2 regions of the Arthrobacter sp. 2RAF6 genome follow, and region 1 is predicted to be linked to the other one. Evidence: riboswitches for the same ligand, from Rfam matches in the RefSeq annotation. Region 1 holds a riboswitch; the other holds the start of a gene.
The links. A riboswitch is a leader RNA that binds a small molecule or an ion and turns the genes downstream of it on or off. The one in region 1 is predicted to bind thiamine pyrophosphate.
Positions count from the first base shown of each region.

Region 2: another riboswitch for thiamine pyrophosphate. It lies ahead of thiC (phosphomethylpyrimidine synthase ThiC); the one in region 1 lies ahead of AB4Z38_RS13530 (ECF transporter S component).

Region 1 covers NZ_JBFRGF010000017.1:26,855-34,548, reverse strand. Annotated here, with positions in the region: gene AB4Z38_RS13560 (Na+/H+ antiporter subunit D) at 1-1,249, shown strand, start outside; gene AB4Z38_RS13555 (Na+/H+ antiporter subunit E) at 1,246-1,812, shown strand; gene AB4Z38_RS13550 (monovalent cation/H+ antiporter complex subunit F) at 1,809-2,087, shown strand; partial or broken gene mnhG (monovalent cation/H(+) antiporter subunit G) at 2,077-2,457, shown strand; gene AB4Z38_RS13540 (DUF4235 domain-containing protein) at 2,598-2,858, opposite strand; gene AB4Z38_RS13535 (NUDIX hydrolase) at 2,910-3,671, opposite strand; TPP riboswitch at 3,820-3,956, shown strand; gene AB4Z38_RS13530 (ECF transporter S component) at 4,033-4,662, shown strand; gene AB4Z38_RS13525 (ABC transporter ATP-binding protein) at 4,662-6,278, shown strand; gene AB4Z38_RS13520 (energy-coupling factor transporter transmembrane component T family protein) at 6,275-7,081, shown strand; gene AB4Z38_RS13515 (GNAT family N-acetyltransferase) at 7,130-7,681, opposite strand.
Region 2 covers NZ_JBFRGF010000002.1:13,619-21,312, forward strand. Annotated here, with positions in the region: gene lepB (signal peptidase I) at 1-136, opposite strand, end outside; gene rplS (50S ribosomal protein L19) at 215-574, opposite strand; gene trmD (tRNA (guanosine(37)-N1)-methyltransferase TrmD) at 863-1,690, opposite strand; gene rimM (ribosome maturation factor RimM) at 1,692-2,255, opposite strand; gene AB4Z38_RS01555 (RNA-binding protein) at 2,385-2,627, opposite strand; gene rpsP (30S ribosomal protein S16) at 2,629-3,051, opposite strand; gene AB4Z38_RS01565 (hypothetical protein) at 3,247-3,690, opposite strand; gene AB4Z38_RS01570 (VOC family protein) at 3,767-4,639, opposite strand; gene AB4Z38_RS01575 (amidohydrolase family protein) at 4,718-5,812, opposite strand; TPP riboswitch at 5,922-6,029, shown strand; gene thiC (phosphomethylpyrimidine synthase ThiC) at 6,025-7,694, shown strand, end outside.

The sequences.
Region 1 (7,694 bases):
CGAGGCACCGGTGTCGATCTTCCACCCGACCTACCTGATCCTGGTGGCCGGCGTCTCGAACGCTTTCCTCACGGGCGACCTCTTCAACCTGTACGTGGGCTTCGAGATCCTGCTGACGGCGAGCTACGTCCTCATGACGCTGGGCGGCACCGGTCCGCGCATCCGCGCCGGGGTCACGTACGTGGTGGTTTCCGTCGTGTCTTCGGTGTTGTTCCTGATCGCCATTGCGATGATCTACGGAGCCACCGGGACCATCACCATGGCGGATCTCGCCATCAAGCTGGCCGAATTGGATCCCGGCACCAGGAACCTGCTCCACGTCATGCTGCTCGTGGCCTTCGGCATCAAGGCTGCCGTGTTCCCATTGTCCTTCTGGCTGCCCGACTCGTATCCGACCGCACCCGCACCGGTCACTGCCGTGTTCGCCGGCTTGCTCACCAAGGTGGGCGTCTACGCCATGGTACGCACGGAGACCCTTCTCTTCCCGGGCGACACCTTGAATACCCCGTTGATGGTGGTAGCGCTCCTCACCATGCTGGTGGGCATTCTCGGCGCCATAGCCCAGAGCGACATCAAACGATTACTCTCCTTCACCTTGGTCAGCCACATCGGCTACATGGTGTTTGGACTTGCCATGTCTTCTGTTGCCGGGCTCGCGGCTGCCGTCTTCTATGTGGCCCACCACATCACTGTCCAAACGAGCCTGTTCCTGGTGACTGGCTTGATCGAGCGCCGCGGTGGCAGCTCGTCCGTGGACAGGCTGGGCGGGCTTGCCAAGCTGTCCCCGCTCCTCGCGCTCTTGTTCTTCATTCCAGCTATGAACCTCGCGGGAATCCCTCCCTTCTCCGGGTTCCTGGGGAAGCTCGGACTCCTGCAGGCGGGCATCGCCCTCGGGACACCACTGGCCATCACCTTGGTGGTGGGCGGCGTAGTCACCAGCCTCTTGACCTTGCTGGCGATTGCCCGCGTCTGGAACCGCGCATTCTGGCGGAAACCCGAGGACGCTGAGTACCCGGCCGCCGTCCTCAAGGACACGGCAGCAGTCGGCCTGCTTCCGCGGACGATGGTAGGGCCAACGGCCGCGCTGGTGGTCTTCAGCGTGGCGCTGACCGTCTTCGCCGGTCCGCTGTTCCAATTGGCCGGAAACTCCGCGGAACAGATGCTGGACCGTACGGCATACATCCATTCCGTGCTCGGCGGGAATGCCAAAGTTCCGGGAATCGCCGCACCGCAGGGAGGTGGCAAGTGAGCCGCAAGCGGATTTCCTTCCGCACCGAGTTGCCCCTGCTGGTCTGGCTGGTGGTCGTCTGGGGTGCGCTCTGGCGGGACTTCAGCCCGGGCAACCTGGTGTTCGGTGCGCTGATCGCAGTGGTCGTAGCCAGGGTCTTCTACTTGCCTCCCGTGGAGCTCAGCGGTCGATTCAACGTGCTGCGCGCCATTCCTTTCGCCGCGGTGTTCCTTGGCAAAGTGGTGGCAGCGAGCTTCCAGGTCATGTACCTGGCAGTCTTCCGGGGGTCTTCGGTGACCAACGCCGTGGTCGCGGTTCCCCTGCGTAGCCATTCCGACCTCATGGTGACCGCCACAGGGCACGTGATTTCGCTGATTCCGGGGTCCTTGGTGGTGGAAGTGGATCGCTCCACGTCCACGCTCTATATCCACGGGCTCAATGTCCGCAACGATGTGGACACTGCCAAGCTGCGCAAAGAAGTCCAGGACACGGAGGCCTCGCTGATCCGGATCATGGGCACCCGCGCGGAAATGGACGCACTCCAGGCCGAAAGCTGGCCTGCAACGAGGGGAGATCGCTCATGAAAGACCTCGTGCTGATCGTCACGGCGGTGATTCTTAGCCTCGCGGCGGCAGGCGCGATCTACAGGATCGCCGTCGGGCCTTCCCTGCTGGACCGCGTGCTCGCCTCAGACGTTCTGCTCGCGATACTTGGCGCCGCGCTTGCCATCGACATGGCCGTCAACAGGCACCTCAACAACCTCGTGCTGCTCGTCGCACTGACGCTGATCGGGTTCGTTGGCTCGGTGACGGTGGCGCGCTTCGTGGCCGATCGGAGAGGACAGGTCAATGACTCCTAATGCCACGGGAGTGGATGCTGTAATAGACGTCGTGACCGCGGTACTTCTGATTGTGGGTGCGCTGATGTCATTGGGCGCGGCAATCGGCCTGTTGCGTTTCCCGGACCTGATGAGCCGTATGCACGCAGCCACCAAGCCGCAAGTGCTGGGGCTGTTCCTCGTCTTGGCGGCCATCGGACTGCAGATGCGCGAATGGTGGGTTTGGCCGATCCTGGCAGTCGCCTGGATTTTCCAACTGCTGACCGTGCCCGTGTCCGCACACATGGTGGGCCGCGCAGGCTACCGGACCAAGCACCTCCACCGCGAGTTGCTCAGCACCGACGAACTCGAGGCCGTGGTGCTGCGGGCTGCCGGTCAACAGGCGGCGGAGAAGGCTCAGGAAGCGGACTCGGCAATGCCCCACACCGGGAACGGCCGGAACGCCCGGAACGGCGGAGGGAACGGCCGGGGCGCCCGGGACCTCCGTAACGGCGGGGGCGCGGGCGGCTCCGCCGCTAACGGCCCGTCTGCCTAGACGATGTCCTGCGTCTTCGAGAAGCGCGAGATGGCGCGCTGGGTACTGCGGCTTGCAAATACCTGGATGACGGCGCTGACGGTCGCCGAAATCAGGGCGAAGGTCAGTGCCGAGCGAAGGCTTGCCTCCATGTCATCGTGCCCCTTGGGAGGCTTCTTGCCGGTGGACTTTTCCCACAACGCATTGACGAGCTTGGTGCCGACAAAGCCTGCACCGATGCTCACGCCAGTGCCGAGCAGTTTGATGAGGAGGTTCATTCCGGGACTCCTTGCGGGAGGAAACAGGACCGTCCCCAGCCTAACCCCACTTCAGGGCAGTTCCGGAGCAACGGATGGCGGTCGGCGCCTCAGCCGGAAGAACTCCTCCAAGGCTCCAGGCTTTGGACGGACGGGCACGATGTCACGGTCGTCGGCGAGTATCGCTTCCACCGTGCCGAGGGCGAGGAGCTCATCCAGCAGCGCCAGCGTGGGCGGCATGAGCTTGAGGGTTCCGGCGGCTTCGGCATCGAGGATTCCGCGGACCGGCATCCACAAAGACGATGAGGCTTCCGTGGTTTGGTGCCTGGGCTCGGCACCGGATAGCGGGCAGGCAAGGTAGAAGTATGTGTCGAAGCGCTTGGGCTGGTCTGCCGGGGTGACCCAGTTGGCCCACGGGCGGAGGGTGGCGGCGTCGAGCTTCAGCCCGGCCTCTTCGAACACCTCGCGCTGCGCGGCCGCCAGGACCCGGCCGGCGTTGAACCGGGCGGAAGAGGGCTCGACGGCGATGCTGCTCCGGTGCCATGCGGCGGCGTGCCGCTCGACGACGTCGTCCGCGAAGTCCCAGCCGGAGCTGTCCGCCTGGTCCACTCGTCCCCCGGGGAAGACGACCATGCCCGCGGCGAAATCCATCGTGGTCACGCGGTGCTGGACGAACACTTCCAGGCCGCGAAATCCATCGTGACCGGGGGCCTCGCGGACCAGGATCACGCTCGCGGCGAGCCTAGGTTCGGCCACCGTGGTGCTGTTCGCTTCGCCAATGCCTGCCAAGACCGCTCCTTTGCCCGCTTGCTGCGTCACATTCTGCTGGATCATTCTCCCAGTTTCTGCAGGCGTCCGCGCCATTCCGGGCCGGCCTGCGCTGACCCGGCGGATGATCCAGCAGAATCCGTCGCTATCCGTTCCGTCACGGTCCCCGCGACCCCTCCAAGGTGTAAACTGAACCACGCCCAAAAGGGTGGATTAATAACGACAGGGGAGCGCCGCCGTCGGGCTCGCAGCAATGCGGCACGGAGGACGGGCGCTGAGAGTGCGGACAGCCGCAGACCCTCGAACCTGATCCGGCTAGTACCGGCGCAAGGGAGTCGAGTTCTCATAGTGTCCGGAACCGGCGCGGCGGAAGCCGCTCGCAGGCAACCGGGGAACACTTTCCCCTCCTGTTCCTCAGGAGGACAAAATGACTGGTATTTCTGCAAGGCCGGGCCTCACCAAGCCTGGTTACAACTGGCGCGTCGTGGACATCGTCGTGGCGGCACTCATCTCCATCGCCGGTGGCGTGATCTTCTGGGCGTGGGACCAGATGGCTCTGGTTGCCACGCCCATGTCCGCCGGCTACCCTCCGCTGAGCGGCCTGATCGCCGGCGGTTGGATGATTCCGGCAGTGTTGGGCATGCTCATTGTCCGGAAGCCCGGTGCGGCAATTTTCTGCGAGACAGTGGCCGCCACCAGTGAGCTCATCATGGGTTCGCAGTACGGCACCACGGTCCTGATCTCGGGCCTGCTCCAGGGCCTCGGCGCGGAACTCATCTTCCTGGCCTTCATGTACAAGAAGTTCAACCTGCCGGTGTCCCTGCTGGCCGGTGCCGGTGCAGGTCTGTTCTGCGGTCTGAACGACTCCTTCCTGCCGTGGGGCTGGAACATCGCCTACGAACCGGTCGACAAGCTCGCGTACATCGTCTTCTGCACGATCTCCGGGGCCGTCATTGCCGGTGCCCTGTCCTGGATCGCTACCCGCGGCCTGGCCAAGACCGGTGTGCTGAGCGCGTTCGCGTCCCGCAAAGCCGCCTCGGAGCCCGTCTTTTCCTGATGCCCAGTCCTGATTCCGGCACCTCTGCCGTGGTGCGACCCGCCGCAATTTCCGCTCAAGGCTGGGGCTGGCGGCACGCCGGCCGCACCACGCAGGCCATCCATGCCTTGGACCTGGACATCCGTCCGGGCGAGCGTGTTCTACTGCTTGGCCCCTCGGGCGCAGGCAAGTCGACGCTCCTGCATGCCCTGGCGGGCGTGCTGGGCGAGGAAGGTGACGACGCCGACGAGACCGGCTCGTTGCTGGTGGACGGCGTTTCGCCGAAGGCCCAGCGGGGCCGTGCCGGACTCATGCAGCAAGATCCCGAAACCCAGGTGGTGCTTTCCCGGCTGGGCGACGACGTCGCGTTCGGCGCCGAGAACCTTTGCGTGCCGCGGGAAGAGATCTGGAAGCGGGTCCATGAAGCGCTCGACGACGTCGGGCTACGGAATAGTGCCAGCGGCAACTTTTCGCTCGACCACCCGACGTCGGCCCTCTCGGGCGGGCAGAAACAGCGCCTTGCGCTGGCCGGCATTCTGGCGATGCGGCCTGGCTTGATCCTCCTGGACGAGCCGACCGCCAACCTGGACCCGGCCGGCGTGCTGGAGGTCCGCGATGCCGTGGGCCGCTGCCTGCACAAGACCGGGGCCACCTTGGTGGTGGTGGAGCATCGGGTCTCCGTCTGGAAAGACCTCGTGGACCGGATCGTGGTCCTCCAGCCGGGCAGCACCTCCTCCACGGGAGGGTCGACGCCGGGCGTGCTCGTGGACGGCGATCCCGACACCGTTCTGGCGCAAGCAAGGGACATGCTCACTGCTGCAGGCGTCTGGGTGCCCGGGTACGTGCCGGCCACCCGGCCACGTTCCGGAACAGCCGCCGGCTCCGGAGCAACGGGCGGCTCCCGGGCGGGGAGCATGGGAGAGCTGTTGCTCGCCACCCAGGAGCTCGCGGTGTCCCGCGAACGGCCGCGGCGCCGGGGGTTCAAAACGATCGCGCCCCTTCCTGTGCAGGCCGGACTCGACGCCGAAGTATTCGCCGGGCAGGCGCTGACCATCACCGGCCCCAACGGCGCAGGAAAATCGACCTTCGCTTTGACCCTCGCGGGCCTATTGGCGCCGGTGTCCGGCACGGTGACTGCCGCCGCCGGGCTCAGCGACGGCGCCGGCACCGACCCGTTCACGTGGAAGGCACAGCAGCTGATCTCCCGGATCGGGACCGTGTTCCAAGAGCCCGAGCACCAGTTCGTCACGGGACGCGTGCTCGACGAGCTCATGTTCGGCCCCAAGCACCTTGGCCACGGCGAGGAGCGCGTGGACGAATTGCTGGAGCGGCTGCGCCTGGGGCATCTCGTGGACGCCAATCCGTACACGCTCTCCGGGGGCGAAAAGCGGCGGCTGTCCGTGGCCACCGTGCTCGCCGCGCACCCGCGGGTCCTGGTGTTGGACGAACCGACCTTCGGCCAGGACGCGAACACTTGGGCCGAGCTTGCGTCGTTCCTGTCCGAACTGCTCGACGCCGGAACATCCGTGGTTTCCGTGACCCACGACCTGGAATTCAGCTCTGTCCTGGGAGGCACCGAGATGCGGCTCGAGCCCGCGTTCCAAGGCGGGGCCCGGCAGGAAGCGGGTGCGGCATGAGGGAAACCCTGACGCTGCGCGGCAATAATGCCCTCCTGACACGCGCGAATCCGCTGGCCAAGTTCGTCTCTGTCTTTCTGATCACCTTGGTGTTGGCGTTGTCCATCGACCTGGTGTCCGCCTCGACGGCGCTCCTCGGCGAACTGGCATTGTTCCCCCTCGCAGGGCTCACCGTGCGCTTGCTGTGGCAACGCGGCTGGCCCCTGATCATCGCGGCAGCGCTTGGCGGCTGGAGCACCGCGATCCTGTCGGCTGACAGCGGGAGGATACTGCTCGACGTCGGGATCTGGTCGATCAGCGAAGGCTCGCTTCAGCTGGGACTCGGGTTCATGCTGCGCGGCCTTGCCATAGCGCTGCCGGCCATTCTCCTGATGAGTTGCACCGACCCCACCGACCTTGCCGATGCCCTGGCGCAGAAAGCGAAGCTGCCGCACCGTTTTGTCCTGGGCACCTTGGCCGCGCTGCGGCTCGTGGGACTCATGGCGGAGGAGTGGCAGACCATCGGCATGGCACGGCGCGCGCGGGGTGTCGGCTCGCACGGGAGCCCGCCGCAACGCTTCAAGGCCATGCTCGGCCAAAGCTTCGGGTTACTGGTCCAGGCGATCCGTCGGGCGTCCCGCTTGGCTGTGACCATGGAGGCGCGCGGCTTCGGCGGTGGACGGCGGACCTGGGCACGCGAATCCACCTACAGTCGCTTGGACGTCTGGGTTCTGGCTGGCGGGCTGATCATCGCAGCCGCGGCCGTGCTGGCCGCTCAGTGGGCAGGTACTTGGCACTTCGTCTGGCTGAAGCAGCCCAACTGACTCGCAGTTGTTGTCGTTTTGGCGCCTCATAACGACAACAACTGCGAGTCACTTGGGTATTGTCGGGCGGGCCGCCCGCATTAGTATGCCGACGCCATCGTCGAACGTTGTGGTGTGAGAGCCCGACGCTCTGGCGACTTCCACGAACCCCCAGCGCCGATGCAGTTCGATTGACACGAGGTTGGACGCGTTGACGACGTACCAGGCTTCCGATGTGCGGCGCCATATCCAATCCAGCCGGGCTTGGGTAAGGGCGGTTCCGACGCCGCTGCGTCGGTAATCGGGCCGCACGGCGACCCCGCCCAGATAGCGCCCCTCCGACGCCGGACCGTCGGGATGGTCCCAGTAGTGGGTCTTCCCCCAGCCGACAACGTCCCCGACGCCGGATGTTCCCCGAGCGAAAGCGACCACCACCAGGCGGGCGTCGTCGTCGATGGCTGGCGTCAGCGTTGTGGCGTCCGGAAGGGAGCGGCCCGCTTGGGCCTGGATATCGAAGATGTGGGCTATGTCGCTGACTTTGGCCGGGCGGACTTCAAGCTCAAGCCCTGCGCGCTCGAAACTCGGGGCGGGGTTTTTGCTGGAAAAGCCGCTGGCCTTCATTCGAGAGAGCCTC
Region 2 (7,694 bases), on a different contig from region 1:
CCATGGACTCGGAGGGGATGAAGTAGACGTCGATCCACAACGACCGAACAAGCCCGCTGATAGCCACGGCCAGGACAAGGGCGAGCAAAACAAAACGCCAGCCCTGTTTCCGGGGCTGGCGTTTTGCGTGGTCCATGATTCGTTTCCTGTTGCGTTGCGGATTTCTCCGGCGCAGGCCGGACACGAATCCAGGACCCGCTGTTGGTCGAAAGACCTACTTGCCGGTGGCGAAGTCGCGCTTTTCCTTGATCTTCGCAGCCTTGCCGCGCAGTGCGCGCATGTAGTAAAGCTTGGCGCGGCGGACGTCACCCTTGGTGACGACCTCGATCTTGTCGATGATCGGGGAGTGCACCGGGAAGGTACGCTCTACGCCGACACCGAAGGAGACCTTGCGGACCGTGAAGGTTTCGCGAACGCCGTCACCCTGGCGGCCCAGGACGAAGCCCTGGAAGACCTGGACACGGGAGTTCTTGCCTTCGATGATGTTCACGTGAACCTTGATGGTGTCACCCGCGCGGAACTCGGGAACATCGTTACGCAGCGAAGCTGCATCTACGCTATCGAGGATATGCATTAATCCACTCCTGGTGAACGCCACAGGTCATCCACTTTGGGTCACGGCGGGCAAGCCCGGGGCGCAAGGCCGTCCGGAAATTACCGCCGAAGATTTTCAAGTCCGGTACCACCACTGATTGGCGGTTCCGGGTTGTCAGGCTGTTGGTGACGCTCCCCCTGTGGCAGGCGCGAACCCAGTTGACACAAGGGTTAATTCTGCCACACCCCGCGAGTTCCGGCGAATCCCGCGAAAGCGGCCCGGTTGTTGCGATCGGGCCGTGGATGAAACTGCCCGACGGCGGCAGGCTCAGTCCGGGAGGTCGCCGTCCGGGCGGCGCCGCAAGCGGCCGTCGACGACGTCGTACCCGAGTTCGCCGAAAGCCGTGCGGTCCGCACGCGCCAGGCGGCCGGCGTCGAACTCTACGAGAAGGTCCGGGCGGCGTTCCGCCGTGCGCCGGAACTGTTCGTGCCGCCGCCACTGGGCGATTTTGCCGTGGTTGCCGCTCAAAAGGACAGCGGGCACGTCACGATCGCGCCATGACGAGGGCTTCGTGTAGACCGGGTACTCCAGCAAGCCGTCCGAATGGGATTCCTCCACCAACGATTCGGGATTGCCGACGACGCCCGGAAGCAACCGTCCGATGGCCTCGACCATGGCCAGGACTGCAACCTCGCCGCCGTTGAGGACGTAGTCGCCCAAACTGACCGGGCGGACCGTGAAGTGCCCTGCCGCCCACTCCATGACGCGCTCGTCGATGCCTTCATAGCGGCCGCAGGCGAAAACGAGCTGCTCTTCCTCGGCGAGCTCATAGGCAAGGGCCTGGTTGAAGCGCTCCCCCGCGGGCGACGGGACAATCAGGACCGGCTTCGTCGGTCCGTCCGACGAGTCCCCAATTGCGGCAGCCTGCGCATTTGCAATGGATTCCAAGGCCTGGGCCCAGGGCTCCGGTTTCATGACCATGCCCGCACCGCCACCGTACGGAGTGTCATCCACCGTGCGGTGCTTGTCCGTGGTGAAGGTCCTCAAGTCATGGACATTCAGCTCCAGAAGCCCGTCCTGACGGGCCTTGCCGATGAGGGAAAGCTCTAGTGGCGCCAGGTACTCGGGAAAGATGCTGACGACGTCGACGCGCATTTTAGGCATCATCCTTGGTTTCAGCGTCGTCCTCTTCCGCGTCGGAGGCGGAAGCATCGGTGTTCAGTTCGAAGAGGCCCGGCGGAGGGGTGAGCAGCAGATAGCCGTCCTCGACGTTGACTTCGGGCACGATCTCTTCAACGAAAGGCACCAGGATTTCCTTGCCGGCTGCGTCTTCAATGACCAGCAGGTCCTGGACCGGCATGGTGTTGAGTGCGGTCACCTTGCCTACGGCCTGCGAGCCGACACGGACCTCAAGCCCGACGAGCTCATGCTCATACCAGCCTTCGTCGTCGTCCTCTTCCAGCTCTTCCGTCTCGATGAACAGCTTCGCGCCGCGGATTTCTTCCGCCTGGTTGCGCGTGGAGATCTCTTCGAAACCGAGCAACAGGATGTCCTTGTTCCACCGGGCGCTGGTGATGGTCAAAGGACCGGCCTTTGCCGGCTCCACTACAAATTCGGTGCCCGGGACAAAACGATCGCCGGGGGCGTCAGTGAGCACCTGGACCGTGACTTCGCCGCGGATTCCGTGGGGCTTGCCGATTCGGGCAACCTGGAGCTGCATGGGATTCCTCTGTTTTCTTCGCTGGGGCCGGCTTAGGGACCAAGGCTGGGGTTTGCTCGTAAAACAATCCGGCCCCTCCACCATAATCTGGTGAAGGGGCCGGATTTAAGACAAGTATTGCTGAGCGCGTTACCGGCGACGGTCGGTGTCGACGACGTCGACCCTGACCTGCTCGCCGCCCGCCAATGCCGCAATCACAGTGCGCAAAGCGCGTGCGGTGCGACCCTGGCGACCGATCACCCGTCCGAGGTCGTCCTGGTGAACGCGCACCTCGAGGGATTCCCCGCGGCGGTTGTTCTTTGCACTGACCTTGACGTCCTCAGGGCTGTCAACGATCCCACGGACCAAGTGCTCGAGCGCTTCTGCCAGCAACTTACTCAGCCTCGGTGGTCTCTGCTTCAGCGTCAGCGGGAGCTTCAGTTGCTTCCGACTGCTTGGCCTTCTTGGTGATGGCTTCCGGGATGATAACGGAACCCTTCTCCGGTGCAACGAAAGCAGGCTTGGCGACCTTGGTCTTCAGCGTGCCTTCCTGGCCCGGGAGGCCCTTGAACTTCTGCCAGTCACCGGTGATCTTGAGGATCGCGGCAACCTGCTCGGTCGGCTGGGCGCCGACGGACAGCCAGTACTGTGCACGCTCGGAGACGACCTCGATGTACGAGGGCTCTTCGGTGGGGTGGTACTTGCCGATTTCTTCAATCGCACGGCCATCGCGCTTGGCGCGGGAGTCCATGACGACGATGCGGTAGTAAGGTGCGCGCATCTTACCGAAGCGCTTAAGGCGAATCTTTACGGCCACTTTTGTGGTCACTCCTGTTTCTGAAACGGGGTTGAGCCCGTCGTTCTGCACCCGTGGGGCGGGCCATACTTGAGGGTTCCAAGGACAAGATGCACACACGGAGAGAGGGGCCGCGCGGATCGAGTACCTGTCCATTGTGCCAGATGGCAGACAGTATTTCGAACACGCGGCCCGTGCGGCGGGTTTTCTGCGGAGTTACTGCTCTGCGGACCAGACGTAGAGACCGGCCCGTTCGGCGTTTTCGACGTCGCTCGCGAGCGCCGCCAACTGCTGGACGTACAGGCGGGACTGCTGGGCATCAAAGGGCATATCTTCTTGGGCCGCCCAGCGTTCGGCGACGTCGTCGAGGATGCTTCCTTCGCCCTCGGTCTCGTAGCTGAGAAGCTCGGACAGGGCGCGCACCATGGCTTCGGGGACGCCCAGCAAGGCGTCGCTGGTGACGTCCACCAAAGCGAGCTCATAGTCGGCCCCGGGAGCGTGCACGGCCGTGCCGGCGAGGTCGCCGAGTTGTTCTACTTCGAAATCGCTGATCCCCGGGATCCGTACTGCGGCGCCGGATACGTCACTGCCCTTCTCCAGGGCAGCGGCCCTCTTGAGTGCTTCATCGTGGGTGGCAACAAAGATTTCAGCAAAGCCCATGGAAAGTACTCTCATTCATTCGTGGCAACGGAGCTGCGGCGCAGCGGCCGAAATGCGCCACGCCGTGTTCTCCACCCTAGCGGACGGCGACCCGCAGCCGGTTGCGCCACGGGTCCTCGAAGCGCAACTCCTGGCCGGTGTGGTGGGAGCCAATGCCGGCAACCTTGAGGCGGTCGGCGAGCGCGCCGACGTCGTCTCCTGACGGCACCTCGATAACAACCTCGCCGAGACCGAGCGTATCCTTGCGCGCACCTGCACCGCGGCTGTTCCAGACATTCATGGCCATGTGGTGGTGGTAGCCTCCCGCGGAGACGAACAGGGCTTGGCCGTGCCACCCGGCGGTCTGCTCGAAGCCCAAGGTGTCGACATAGAAATCATGGGCAGTCTGCACGTCGCCCACCTGGAGGTGGACATGCCCGACGCCGGCGCCCGCCTCATGCTGGCCCGTCACCGCCGCTTCGCTCAGGTATTGCTGGAGGTAACGCTGCGGCGGGAGCGGCAGGCTGTCCATGACGACGGAACTGCCGTTCCACTCCCAGCCTTCGCGGGGCTTGTCGTAATAGAGCTCGATGCCGTTGCCCTCAGGATCCGTGAAGTAGAACGCCTCGCTGACGAGGTGGTCCGCGCTGCCGACGAAGGCGTGGGGTTCGTACTGCGCGGCGGAGGCAACGGTTGCGGCGAGCGAGGACTGGTCTTCGAAGAGCAAGGCTGTATGGAAGAGTCCAGCCTCTCCACGACCCGGGATCTGGAGCCCGGAGGCCGGCGCGAGGTGCACCAACGGCTTGCCGAGCCTGCCGAAGTAGAGTCCGCCATCCTGTTCGGCGACGACGTCCAGCCCCAGCGCCCGCTGGTAGTAGTCGCCCATGAGCTTCATGTCCCCCACTTTGAGCATGACGGTACCCATGGTGAGTTCGGCAGGAAGGAGATCCTGGCTGGATGTGATGGTCATGTGAAACTCCCGGTATTTTGTGGCGCCGCCTTTCGGCAACCTCTATACATCCAAATTACTTGAAGCTTCAATTTATTCCTAATGCCCGGCACTTCCTGAAATATGCCCCCTCAGCACGGTGCATTGCGGATTCAGCACCACCTCAAGGCTCGCCCGGGGATCCTTTGCGTAGAGCACGACGTCGGCACTGGCACCTTCGCTGATGCCGTCGGCACCCAGCCACTCACGGGCGGACCAGCAGGCGGCATCGAGGGCCGCGGCAGCCGAAAGGCCGGCGCGGTGCAGTTCCAGGATTTCCTCGCCGATCCGGCCGTGCTTGATGACGCTGCCGGCGTCGGTCCCGGCATACACCCGCACTCCGGCGTCGAATGCCTCGGCGACGCGTTCATGCCTGAGCTCCCACAGCCTGGTCATGTGGGCGGCGTAACGCGGGAACTTCGCTTCCGCCTGCTTCGCGATGTCCGGAAAAGTAGCAATGTTGATCAGGGTGGGAACGATCGGCACACCCTGGTCCAGGAGCCTGGGAATGTGGTGCGGAAGTAGGCCGGTGGCGTGCTCGATGCAGTCGATGCCGGCGTCGAGCATGTCGTCGATAGTCCCTTCGGCGAAGCAATGGGCAGTCACCCGGGCTCCCTCGCCGTGTGCCGCGGCGACGGCGTCCTTGACGATGGCGGCGGGAAAGGACGGGCCAAGATCCCCTGCCGAGCGGTCGATCCAGTCCCCGACGATCTTGACCCAGCCGTCTCCGGACCGTGCCTGCTTGCGCACCGCCTCCACCAGATCCTCCGGTTCGACTTCTTCGGCCAGTCCGGGAATGTACCGGCGTTGCCTGGCGATGTGCCTGCCTGCGCGGATGATCCTGGGCATGTCCGTCCGGCGCTGCAGCCAGCGCGTGTCGCTTGCGGATCCGGCGTCGCGGATCAAGAGCGTCCCGGCGTTCCGGTCCGCCGTCGCCTGCAGTCGGGCAGTCTGATCGTCCACCGCTCCGCCCTTGCCTAATCCAACATGGCAATGCGCATCCACCAGACCGGGCAACACCCATCCGTCCAGGATGACGTCGGGCGCGGCAGCGGGCGGCAGAAAGGTCAGCCTTCCGTCGACCGACCAGAGGCCACGCCGTTCTTCTTTCGGTCCCGTGAGGACGGCGCCGCTGAACTCGATGATTTCCGCCATGATTCCACCTTAAACTCCTGCGCCGTTCCCGGCCCGGTCACATCTGTCCTCGGCCACATCTCTCCTCCGTCACATCTGTCCTGGGCACCAACAGCTGTGGTAGCTTCGTCTACGACCACACGGGGGCCCTTGCAAGGGCTGAGATCGGGCTGACGCAGCCTGCGACCGTTGAACCTGTCCGGGTAATGCCGGCGAAGGAAGTGAGTAATCCTTTGAGCACCAAAGAAACACAGCTGAGCCCTACCAAAAACGGATCGGCGCAAGAGGTGACCCAGTCCCTGAAGTCGCATTCCCTCGCGTTCCTGGAAGACACGGAGACGGGAATCCGGGTTCCGGTCACGGAAATCGCCCTGGAACCATCCCCCAACGGCGAGGCCAACGCGCCTTTCCAGGTGTACCGCACTGCAGGGCCAGGAAGTGATCCCGTGGTTGGCCTCGAGCCGTTCCGCAGCGAGTGGATCGACGCCCGCGGCGACACCGAGGCATACAGCGGCCGCGAACGGAACCTGCTCGACGACGGCAAGTCGGCCGTGCGCCGCGGCGCCGCCTCCGCTGAGTGGAAGGGCGCACAGCCGGTGCCCCGCCGCGCCGTCGACGGCAAGACCGTGACACAGATGCACTATGCCAAGCAGGGGATCGTGACGCCCGAAATGCAGTTCGTGGCACTTCGCGAGAACTGCGATGTTGAACTGGTCCGCAGCGAAGTCGCCGCCGGCCGGGCCATCATTCCCAACAACATTAACCACCCCGAATCCGAACCGATGATCATCGGCAAGGCGTTCCTCGTGAAGATCAACGCCAATATCGGCAACTCGGCCGTCACCAGTTCCATCGCCGAAGAAGTGGACAAGCTGCAGTGGGCCACGCAATGGGGCGCGGACACCGTCATGGACCTGTCCACGGGTGACGACATCCACACCACCCGCGAATGGATCATCCGCAACTCCCCCGTGCCGATCGGCACCGTGCCCATTTACCAGGCCCTCGAGAAGGTCAACGGCGAAGCCAACAAACTCACATGGGAGATCTTCCGCGACACCGTCATTGAACAATGCGAGCAGGGCGTGGACTACATGACCATCCATGCCGGCGTGTTGCTGCGCTACGTGCCGCTCACCGCGAACCGCGTCACGGGCATCGTTTCCCGCGGCGGCTCAATCATGGCCGGCTGGTGCCTGGCGCACCACGAGGAAAACTTCCTGTACACCCATTTCGACGAACTCTGCGAAATCTTCGCCAAGTACGACGTCGCGTTCTCGCTCGGCGACGGCTTGCGCCCGGGAGCGACGGCGGACGCCAACGACGCCGCGCAGTTCGCCGAACTCGACACCTTGGCCGAGTTGACGCAGCGGGCATGGGAATTCGACGTCCAGGTCATGGTGGAAGGGCCCGGCCACGTTCCCTTCCACTTGGTGCGGGAGAACGTGGAGCGCCAGCAAGAGCTCTGCAAGGGCGCCCCGTTCTACACCTTGGGCCCCCTCGTCACCGACGTTGCCCCGGGCTACGACCACATCACCTCTGCCATCGGCGCCACGGAGATCGCACGCTACGGAACCGCGATGCTCTGCTACGTCACTCCAAAGGAACACCTTGGCCTGCCAAACAAGGACGACGTCAAGACCGGGGTAATCACGTACAAAATCGCTGCCCACGCCGCTGACCTTGCCAAGGGACACCCCGGTGCCCACGAACGCGACGATGCCCTGTCCAAGGCCCGCTTCGAGTTCCGCTGGCGTGACCAGTTCGCTCTGTCATTGGATCCGGTCACCGCGGAAGCGTTCCACGATGAGACGCTCCCGGCCGAACCGGCCAAGACCGCGCATTTCTGTTCCATGTGCGGACCGAAATTCTGCTCCATGCGCATCAGCCAGGACATCCGCGA